2 regions of the Streptomyces sp. Sge12 genome follow, and region 1 is predicted to be linked to the other one. Evidence: riboswitches for the same ligand, from Rfam matches in the RefSeq annotation. Region 1 holds a riboswitch; the other holds the start of a gene.

Region 1 (5,071 bases):
TGGAGGTCGACCTCCTCGACGGTCCAGGTGTTCTTGATCGCGTCCCGGTAGCGCTCGTAGAAGTCCGGGTAGCGCATCGGGCGGAGCGTGAGCTCGAAGCCCGGGTCCAGGAGGTTCTTGTTGTCGTTGGAGCTCATTACTGGCAGGCCTCGCAGGACTCGGGGTTCTCAAGGGAGCAGGCCAGCGCCTCGGCGTCGGCGACCGCCTGCGGCAGCTCGACGGGGGTGGCCGCCTGCGCGGCCCGGGCGATCTTCGTCGCCGGGCGCGAGCGCAGGTAGTACGTGGTCTTCAGCCCCTGCTTCCAGGCGTACGCGTACATCGAGCTGAGCTTGCCGATGGTGGGCGTCTCCAGGAACAGGTTCAGCGACTGCGACTGGTCCAGGAACGGCGTACGGGCCGCCGCCATGTCGATCAGGCCGCGCTGCGGGATCTCCCACGCCGTGCGGTACAGCTCGCGCACCTCGGCCGGGATCCAGCTGAAGCCCTGGACCGAGCCGGAGGACTCGCGCAGCGCCTCGCGGGTCTGGGCGTCCCACACGCCGAGCTGCTTCAGCTCCTCCACCAGGTAGCCGTTCACCTGGAGGAACTCACCGCTGAGCGTCTCGCGCTTGAAGAGGTTGGAGACCTGCGGCTCGATGCACTCGTACACGCCGGCGATCGAGGCGATCGTCGCCGTCGGGGCGATGGCGAGGAGCAGGGAGTTGCGCATGCCGGTCTCGGCGACGCGGGCGCGCAGCGCCTCCCAGCGCTCCGGCCAGTTCAGCTCGACGTCGTAGTGGTCCGGGTGCAGGACACCGCGGGCGGTGCGGGTCTGCTCCCAGGCCGGCAGCGGGCCGCTGCGCTCGGCCAGGTCGCACGAGGCCTCGTAGGCGGCCAGCATGATGCGCTCGGAGAGCTTGGTGGACAGGGCCTTCGCCTCGGGGGAGTCGAAGGGCAGCTTCAGCTTGAAGAAGACGTCCTGGAGGCCCATCGCGCCCAGGCCCACCGGGCGCCAGCGGGCGTTGGAACGGCCGGCCTGCTCGGTCGGGTAGAAGTTGATGTCCACCACGCGGTCGAGGAAGGTGACGGCGGTGCGGACGGTCTCGTCGATCCGCTCCCAGTCGATCTCGCCGTCCACGACGAAGGCGCCCAGGTTGACCGAGCCGAGGTTGCAGACGGCCGTCTCGCCGTCGTTGGTGACCTCGATGATCTCGGTGCACAGGTTCGAGGAGTGCACGACGGTGCCCGGCTCGGCGGTCTGGTTCGCCGTGCGGTTGGAGGCGTCCTTGAAGGTCATCCAGCCCTGGCCGGTCTGCGCGAGGGTGCGCATCATCCGGCCGTACAGGTCGCGGGCGGGCATCGTCTTGCGGGCCAGGCCGTCCGCCTCGGCCTTGCGGTAGGCGGCGTCGAACGCGTCGCCCCACAGGTCGACCAGCTCGGGCACGTCGGCCGGGGAGAACAGCGACCACTCGGCGTCGGCGTTCACGCGGCGCATGAACTCGTCCGGCACCCAGTGGGCGAGGTTCAGGTTGTGCGTACGGCGCTGGTCCTCACCGGTGTTGTCGCGGAGCTCCAGGAACTCCTCGATGTCCGCGTGCCAGGTCTCCAGGTAGACGGCGGCGGCACCCTTGCGGCGGCCGCCCTGGTTCACGGCGGCGACGGAGGCGTCGAGGGTCTTCAGGAACGGCACGATGCCGTTGGAGTGGCCGTTGGTGCCGCGGATCAGCGAACCGCGGGCGCGGATGCGGGAGTACGAGAGGCCGATGCCGCCGGCGTGCTTGGAGAGCCGGGCCACCTGGTGGTAGCGGTCGTAGATCGAGTCGAGCTCGTCCAGCGGGGAGTCCAGCAGGTAGCAGGAGGACATCTGCGGGTGCCGGGTGCCGGAGTTGAAGAGCGTCGGGGAGGACGGCAGGTAGTCCAGACGGCTCATCAGCCGGTACAGCGAGGCCACTTCCTCCACGGCCTGCACGCTGTCGTCCGCCGCGAGGCCGCAGGCCACGCGCAGCATGAAGTACTGCGGGGTCTCGATGACCTGACGGGTGATCGGGTGGCGCAGCAGGTAGCGGCTGTGCAGGGTGCGCAGGCCGAAGAAGCCGAAGCGGTCGTCGGCGCCCTCGGCGAGGGTGAGCTCGACGAGCGAGTCCAGGCGGCTCGCGTGGGTGCGCACGAACTCGGCCGTGCGGTCGGCGATGAGGCCCTCGCGGTGGCCGACCTCGACGGAGGCCGAGAAGGAGGTGGAGCCCTGGCTCGCGGCCTCGTCGCGCACGGCCAGCGTCAGCAGGCGGGCGGCGAGCCGGGAGTAGGCCGGGTCCTCGGAGATCAGACCGGCGGCGGCCTCCGTGGCCAGCCCGCGCAGTTCGGCGTCGTCGGCGGCGGAGCTGCGGCCGCGCAGCGCGGAGGCCGCGACCCGGCCGGGGTCGGTGTCGGGGAGGTCCGCCGTCAGTTCGGTGAGGGTACGCAGCAGCGTGGCCCCCGGGCCCTCGGTGTTGTCGCCAGAAGTGGACTCGGCGCGCGGTGCGGAAGGCGCGATGGTCACGGCGGGAGCTCTCCCTCGCTCGGCCCGGTCATCGGCGGAGCGGGGCGCGAGCGGGCGCATGCGGGCGCGACAGGAACGCTTGCCCCGCATGGCGTCCACCGGCCCAACCGCGAGGCCCGGACGTGTCGGCACCCGGTTCGGTCGAGCCGGGCGCGCTGTCGGCAGGTCATCGGACTTGGCGTCCGGATGTCGGACACTTCATACCGTTGCGGGACAGTTCCGGATTCCCACCGGATTCCCCTGCGGCGACAGCAGGCATGAGCATACATGTGGGGGCGGCCCGATGCGGCAACCCCCACATGTAGTGTCGGCGTGGCTACAGCTTGAGTCGATACGTCAGGAGTGTCAGGCCTTCGATCGGCGCCCAGTCCCGCTCCGGCGTGCGTACGAAGCCCAGTCGGGAGTAGATCCGGTGGGCGCCGGCCATGCTGCGCTGGGTGGAGAGCACGATGCCCGTGACCCCCTCGACGGCCCGCGCCCGTTCGATGCAGGCCCGCACCAGAGCCTCGCCGGCGCCCTGCCCGCGCGCCGCGTGGGCCACCGCGAGCATCCGGAACTCCGCCTCGTCGGGGGCGGCGATGTCGGCGAGCGGGCTGCCGGGGGCGGCGAAGGTCACCCCGCCCAGCACCCGCCCGTCCCGCTCGGCGACGAGCACCTCGGCCAGGGCGGCCCGGCCGGCCACGTCGCGCAGCACGTTCAGGTAGGCGTCGTCCTCGTTGAAGTCCAGATGCCCGTCGGCGAGGTAGGCCTGCGCCGTGATCCCGCCCAGCTCCGCATAGTCGGCGGGCACCGCCGTTCTGATCACCATGTCCATGCGCTCGAGTGTGCAGGACGGGTCGGCGCCGGCGGCGGGCGCGGACCCGGCGAAGGCCCCGCCGGAGGTGTCCGGCGGGGCCTTCGGTGTGCGGGGCGGCTCAGCAGCAGCGGAAGCCCTCGCGGGGGTCCGCCTCGCGGGCGTCCGTACGGGCGCGTTCGAAGGCGCGGCGGGTGAGGACCTCCGCGTCCGGGTCGTGGGAGCGGGCGTGGGCCACGTACCGGTCGTAGGCGGCCTCCCCCGAGAACTCCCGTACGTAGAACCGCGCCTTCGCCAGCGCGCTCCGTACGGCGCTCACGCCACCGGCTCCTTGACGTGTCCGCCGCCCGCCTCGGGGCCGGCCGTGGCGAGCTCCGCCCGCTCCTCGGCGGTCGCGATCAGCCCGGCCGGGGCGACGATCTTCGACTCGGTCCACGGGACCTCGGAGAGGGTCGCCGATCCCGGGTCGCGGACGGCCTTCAGGCAGGTCCGGGCGGCGTCCGCGAGGACCACGATGATCAGGACGGCGAAGAAGGCGCAGAGCACGCCGTCGACCGTGGCGTTGGTGACCACGGTGTGCATGTCGTCCATGTTCTTGGCCGGCGCCAGCACCTTGTCGGCGTCGATGCCCGCCTGGTACTTGTCGCGCTGGGCGAAGAAGCCGACCTTCACGTCCTCGGAGAAGATCTTCTGATAGCTCGCGGTGAGGGTCACCGTGGCGTCCCAGACCAGCGGGACGCCCGTCACCCAGGCCCACTTGAGCCGCCCGGACTTGACCAGCAGCGTGGTGCAGACGGCCAGCGCGACCGCGGCGAGCAGCTGGTTGGCGATGCCGAAGAGCGGGAAGAGCTGGTTGATGCCGCCCAGCGGGTCCTTGATGCCGACCCACAGGAAGTAGCCCCAGCCGCCGACGACGATCGCGCTCGCGAACCATACGCCGGGCTTCCAGCTGACGTCCTTGAAGGACTTGTGCACATTGCCGAGGGTGTCCTGGAGCATGAACCGGCCCACGCGGGTGCCCGCGTCGAGCGTGGTCAGGATGAAGAGCGCCTCGAACATGATCGCGAAGTGGTACCAGAACGCCTTCATGCCCGCGCCGCCGATCACGGCGGAGAAGATCTCCGACATTCCGAGTGCGAAGGTCGGGGCGCCGCCCGTGCGGGAGAGCAGGCTGGCTTCCTCGACGTCCTTGGCGGCCTGGGTGAGCGCCTCGGGGGAGATGGCGAAGCCGAAGTTCGTCACCGCCTGGGAGGCGGACTCGATGGTGGTGCCGATGACGCCGCCGGGGGAGTTGACGGCGAAGAAGAGGCCGGGCTCGATGATGCAGGCCGCGATGATCGCCATGACGGCGACGAAGGACTCGGTCAGCATCGCGCCGTAGCCGATCATGCGGACCTGGGTCTCCTTCTGGATCATCTTCGGGGTGGTTCCCGAGGAGACCAGGGCGTGGAAGCCGGAGAGCGCGCCGCAGGCGATGGTGATGAAGACGAAGGGGAACATCGACCCGGCGAAGACCGGGCCGTCGCCGCTCGCCGCGAAGTCGGTGACCGAGGGCATCTTCAGGGTGGGCATCGCGATGACCACGCCGAGCGCGAGGAGCGCGATGGTGCCCACCTTCATGAAGGTGGAGAGGTAGTCGCGGGGCGCGAGCAGCATCCACACCGGCAGGACCGACGCCAGGAAGCCGTACACGACCATCCAGATGACCAGCGTCTCCTTCTCCAGCGTGAAGGTGCCGGCGAAGGAGGACTCGGCGACCCAGC
Region 2 (5,071 bases), 2.1 Mb from region 1:
GCGCTCGCCCGCTCCGGAGATCACCACCGTCTGCACCGCCGGGTCGTCGCGCCAGGCCGTCAGGGCTTCCTCGATCCGCAGCACCATGGGATGGCTGAGGGCGTTCAGGGCTTTGGGGCGGTTGAGGACCAGCCGCCCGGTCCGGCCCTCGACACGGACGAGGACCTCCTCTTCCCCGCTCATCGCAGAGCCTCCGTCAGGCCGCGGGCGACGATGACGCGCATGATCTCGTTGGTCCCTTCCAGGATCTGGTGCACCCGAAGGTCGCGGACGATCTTCTCGATGCCGTATTCGCTCAAATAGCCGTAGCCGCCGTGGAGTTGGAGTGCCTCGTTGGCCACGGAGAAACCGGTGTCGGTGGCGAACCGCTTGGCCATCGCGCACAGCTCCGCCGCCTTCGGCCCGTCCGCGTCGAGGGCCTCGGCGGCCGTACGGACCAGGGCGCGGGCGGCGGCCAGTTCGGTGGCCATGTCCGCGAGCCGGAATTGCAGGGCCTGGGCGTCCAGCAGCCGGGCGCCGAAGGCCTCCCGGTCGGCGAGGTACGCGAGGCTGCGGTCCAGGGCGCTGCGCGCACCGCCGAGCGAGCAGGCGGCGATACCGAGCCGGCCGCCGTTGAGGCCGTTCATGGCGATGCGGAAGCCGTCGCCCTCGGCGCCGAGCCGCCGGTCGGCGGGCAGGCGCACCCCGTCGAGGACGACCTGGCGGGTGGGCTGGGCGTTCCAGCCCATCTTCCGCTCGTTGGCGCCGAAGGAGACCCCGGGGTCGTCCCGCTCGACGACGAACGCGGAGATCCCCCGGGGGCCCACCTCCGCGGTGCGGGCCATGACGACGTACACGCCCGCGGCCCCGGCGCCGGAGATGAACTGCTTGACGCCGGTCAGGACGTAGTGGTCGCCATCCCGTTCGGCGCGCGTGCGCAGGGCGCCCGCGTCGGAGCCGGCGCCGGGCTCGGTGAGGCAGTAGCTGCCGAGCGTGTCGGCCGTGCACAGGCCGGGCAGCCAGCGGCGGCGCTGGGCCGGGTCCCCGTACCGGTCGACCATCCAGGCGACCATGTTGTGGATGGAGAGGTACCCGGCAATGGACGGGCATCCGGTGGCGAGGGTCTCGAAGACGAGGACGCCGTCGGCCCGGCCGAGTCCGGAACCTCCGTGCTCCTCGCGGACGTAGACCCCGCCGAGGCCGAGGGCGGCGGCCCGCCGGATCACGTCGACGGGGAAGTGCTTGTCGCGGTCCCAGGCGACGGCGTGGGGTGCGAGGTGTTCCTGGGCGAAGTCGAGGGTGACCTCGGCGAGGGCGAGCTGGTCCTCGGTGAGGGTGGTCACGGCGCTCATCCCATCGTCGGGATGGTGAAGCTCGCGCCCTCCTTGGCCCCGGAGGGCCAGCGCGAGGTGACGGTCTTGGTGCGGGTGAAGAAGCGGATGGAGTCGGGGCCGTGCTGGTTCAGGTCGCCGAAGCCGGACCGCTTCCAGCCGCCGAAGGTGTGGTAGGCGACGGGCACGGGGATCGGCACGTTGACGCCGACCATGCCGGCACCCACCCGGCGGGTGAAGTCGCGGGCGGTGTCCCCGTCGCGGGTGAAGATGGCCACGCCGTTGCCGTACGGGTGCTCGGTGGGCAGCCGCAGGGCCTCCTCGTAGTCGGCGGCCCGTACGACGCAGAGCACCGGGCCGAAGATCTCCTCGCGGTAGATCCGCATCTGCGGGGTCACCCGGTCGAAGAGGGTGGCTCCGGCGAAATAGCCGTTCTCGTGCCCGGGCAGGGTGAACCCGCGCCCGTCGACGACGAGTTCGGCGCCCTCGGTGGCTCCGATGCCGACGTAGCGGTTCACCCGGTCGAGTGCGTCCCGGCTGACCAGCGGCCCGAACTCGGCCTCGGGGTCGTCGGAGCGCCCCACGCGCAGGGTGGCGATGCGCGCCGTCAACTTGGCCACCAGGGCGTTCGCGGTCTCCTCGCCGACGGGGACGGCGACGGCGATGGCCATGCAGCGCTCGCCCGCGGAGCCGTAGCCGGCGCCGATGAGGGCCTCCACGGCCTGGTCGAGGTCGGCGTCGGGCATCACGATCATGTGGTTCTTGGCGCCGCCGAAGCACTGGGCGCGCTTGCCGTGGGCGGCGGCGGTGGCGTAGATGTGCGCGGCGATCGGGGTGGATCCGACGAAACCGAGGGCCTGCACGCGCGGGTCCTCCAGGAGGGTGTCGACGGCCTCCTTGCCCCCGTTGACCACGTTGAGCACGCCCGGCGGCAGGCCGGCCTCCAGGAACAGCTCGGCGAGGCGCAGCGGTACGGAGGGGTCGCGTTCGGAGGGCTTCAGGATGAAGGAGTTGCCGCAGGCCAGCGCGGGCGCGGCCTGCCACAGGGGGATCATCGCGGGGAAGTTGAAGGGGGTGATCCCGGCGACCACGCCCAGCGGCGAGCGCAGCGAGTGCACATCGATCCCGGTGCCCGCGTTGTCGGTGAACTCGCCCTTCAGCAGGTGCGGGACACCGGCGGCGAACTCCACGACCTCCAGGCCGCGTTGCAGGTCGCCGTGGGCATCGGCGATGGTCTTGCCGTGCTCGGAGGACAACAGCCGGGCCAAAGCGTCGCGTTCGCCCTCGACGAGCTGGAGGAAGCGCAGCATGACGCGGGCGCGCCGCTGCGGGTTCCACTGGCCCCATTCCTGCTGGGCCTCCTCGGCGTCGGCGATCGCCGCCTCGGTGTCGGCGCGGCCCGCCAGGGGGACCCGGGCCTGGACCGTACCGGTGTTGGGGTCGTACACGTCGGTGAAGAGCCCGGACGTGCCGGTCGTGTGCTTTCCGCCGATGAAATGGGTGAGTTCGCGGACCATCGAAGCCTGCTCTCGTCAGGTGAGATCCGAGGAAGGCGCGGCGCAGGAGCGGTGCGGCACCGATCGGGGTGCGCACCGCGGGCTCGGCCGCGGGACAGGGGAGGGCTGGGGGCGCCCTCGTCGAGTCACGAACGCGGGGACAGGGCGCCGCCGTTCGGGTACTCCGCCGGATCACCCGGGCCGTGGTCACGTACCGGTGCCATGCGTGTCTGCTCCATCCTCGTGGACAACACGGAACACCCCACGGCCGGTATCCTGACTCCCGGATCATCGCGCGCTCTCCGGCCTTCCCGGCGGATGGTTTCCGTCAGTGGCCTGTACTGCTGAAGAACGCACTTCCCGGTCACAGTGGCGGGACCGCGCCGGATTCACACCGGCTTCCCTGCACCGCGGGCTTGCGACGAAGATATAGTTGGACGTCCTAGTAAGTCCACCCCCGCCGTGGCGCGGACGTGTGAAAAGCCCCCGGACCAGGGCCTACAGTCGAGGAATGCGCATCGTTTCGCTGCTTCCCGCGGCCACCGACATCGTGGCGGAGCTCGGCCTGGCCGCCGACCTGGTGGGCCGCACGCACGAGTGCGACTGGCCCCCGGAGCACGTGGCCGGTGTGCCCGTGGTGACCTCCGCCGAGTTCTCGTCGGACACCCTGAGCAGCCGGGAGATCTCCGACGCGGTCGGCGGCGCCGCGCACAGCGGCTCCTCGCTCTACACCCTCGACACCGACGCCCTCGGCGCCCTGGCTCCCGAGGTCGTCCTGACCCAGGACCTGTGCGACGTCTGCGCCGTCTCCTATGCGGGGGTCAGCCGGGCGGTGCGCGTCCTGGACGGCGGGCCCCGCGTGCTCAGCCTGGAGCCGCGGACCCTGGGCGACGTACTGGACTGCCTGGTCACGGTGGGCGAGCTGCTCGGCGTACGGGATCACGCGCGGGCCCGCCGGGAGGCGCTCGCCGCCCGGCTGGACACCGTACGCACGCTCACCGCGGGGCGGCCGCGACCGCGCGTGGTGGCGATCGAGTGGCTGGATCCGCTCTGGCCGGCCGGGCACTGGGTGCCGGAGCAGATCGGGTGCGCGGGCGGTGAGCCGCTGATCGCCGCCCCGGGCGAGCACACCCGGCCGATGGACTGGGAGGCGGTCCGGGCCGCCCGCCCGGACGTCCTGCTGGTCATGCCCTGCGGGTTCGGCCCGGAGCGCACCCTGCGCGAGCGGGAACTGCTGACGTCCCTGCCCGGGTGGCAGGACGTGCCCGCGGTGCGGTCCGGTGAGGTGTGGGTGCTGGACGGTCCCGCCTACTTCAACCGCCCGGGCCCCCGCGTCGTGCGCGGCGCGGAGGTCCTGGCCCACGTCCTGCACGGGGTCCGGGCCGACGAGCCGGTGACCACGGCGGAGGCCCTCCGGCTCGGTTGAGGAGAGCGGGCCGCGGTGTGCCGCGCGGCCGATCGGGTCACGGTGCGCGGTCGGCGACCTGGTACGGGACGAAGGTGCTGGTGTTCTCGTCCACGGCCAGCGGGCGTCCGAGGGGCGGGACGGCCCGCTGGGGGCAGTCGAGGCGTTCGCAGAGGCGGCAGCCCATGCCGATGGGAGTGGCGGCCGCCGTGTTGTCCAGGTCGAGGCCGTCCGAGTAGACGAGCCGGGAGGCGTGCCGGATCTCGCAGCCCAGGCCGATGGCGAAGGTCTTGCCGGGGGCTCCCCAGCCGCCGCGGTGGCGGGTGACGGCGCGGGCGGTCCACAGGTGGCGCTGCCCGTCGGGCATGGCGGCGACCTGGACGTGGATGCGGCCGGGGGCGGCGAACGCCTCATAGACGTTCCACAGCGGGCAGGTGCCACCGGCACGCGAGAAGTGGAATCCGGTGGCGGACTGCCGCTTGGACATGTTGCCCGCCCGGTCCACCCGGACGAACGAGAAGGGGACCCCGCGCAGCCTGGGACGTTGCAGGGTGCTGAGGCGGTGGCAGACCGTCTCGTAGCCCAGGCCGAACCGGTCGGTGAGCCGTTCGATGTCGTAGCGGAATTCCTCCGCGGCAGCGTGGAACGCCGTGTACGGGAGGATCAGCGCGGCGGCGAAGTAGTTGGCGATACCGATCCGGGCCAGCCCGTGGGCGGTGGATCCGGCTGCGAAATCCTCCGACGCGAGCCGGTCCAGCTCGTCGGCGTGCTCCAGGAGCGCGAGTTGGGTCGCCATCCGGAACGCCTGCTGGCCCGGCCGCAGCCCGGCCGACAGGTGCAGCACGCGGGCGGAGTCGTCG

What was found. Region 1 has a riboswitch for cobalamin ahead of B6R96_RS12420 (ribonucleoside-diphosphate reductase subunit alpha). Riboswitches for the same ligand answer to the same signal wherever they lie in the genome.
Region 2: linked by a shared signal. The riboswitch ahead of B6R96_RS03685 (CoA-acylating methylmalonate-semialdehyde dehydrogenase) and the one ahead of B6R96_RS12420 (ribonucleoside-diphosphate reductase subunit alpha) in region 1 are both predicted to bind cobalamin.

What each region holds. Positions count from the first base shown of each region.
Region 1 is NZ_CP020555.1:2,874,803-2,879,873, reverse strand. It holds gene B6R96_RS12425 (ribonucleotide-diphosphate reductase subunit beta) at 1-137, opposite strand, end outside; gene B6R96_RS12420 (ribonucleoside-diphosphate reductase subunit alpha) at 137-2,515, opposite strand; cobalamin riboswitch at 2,659-2,780, opposite strand; gene B6R96_RS12415 (GNAT family N-acetyltransferase) at 2,832-3,329, opposite strand; gene B6R96_RS12410 (CstA-like transporter-associated (seleno)protein) at 3,430-3,627, opposite strand; gene B6R96_RS12405 (carbon starvation CstA family protein) at 3,624-5,071, opposite strand, start outside.
Region 2 is NZ_CP020555.1:787,627-792,697, forward strand. It holds gene B6R96_RS03675 (enoyl-CoA hydratase/isomerase family protein) at 1-183, opposite strand, end outside; gene B6R96_RS03680 (acyl-CoA dehydrogenase family protein) at 180-1,331, opposite strand; gene B6R96_RS03685 (CoA-acylating methylmalonate-semialdehyde dehydrogenase) at 1,328-2,827, opposite strand; cobalamin riboswitch at 3,056-3,234, opposite strand; gene B6R96_RS03690 (cobalamin-binding protein) at 3,318-4,232, shown strand; gene B6R96_RS03695 (short-chain fatty acyl-CoA regulator family protein) at 4,270-5,071, opposite strand, start outside.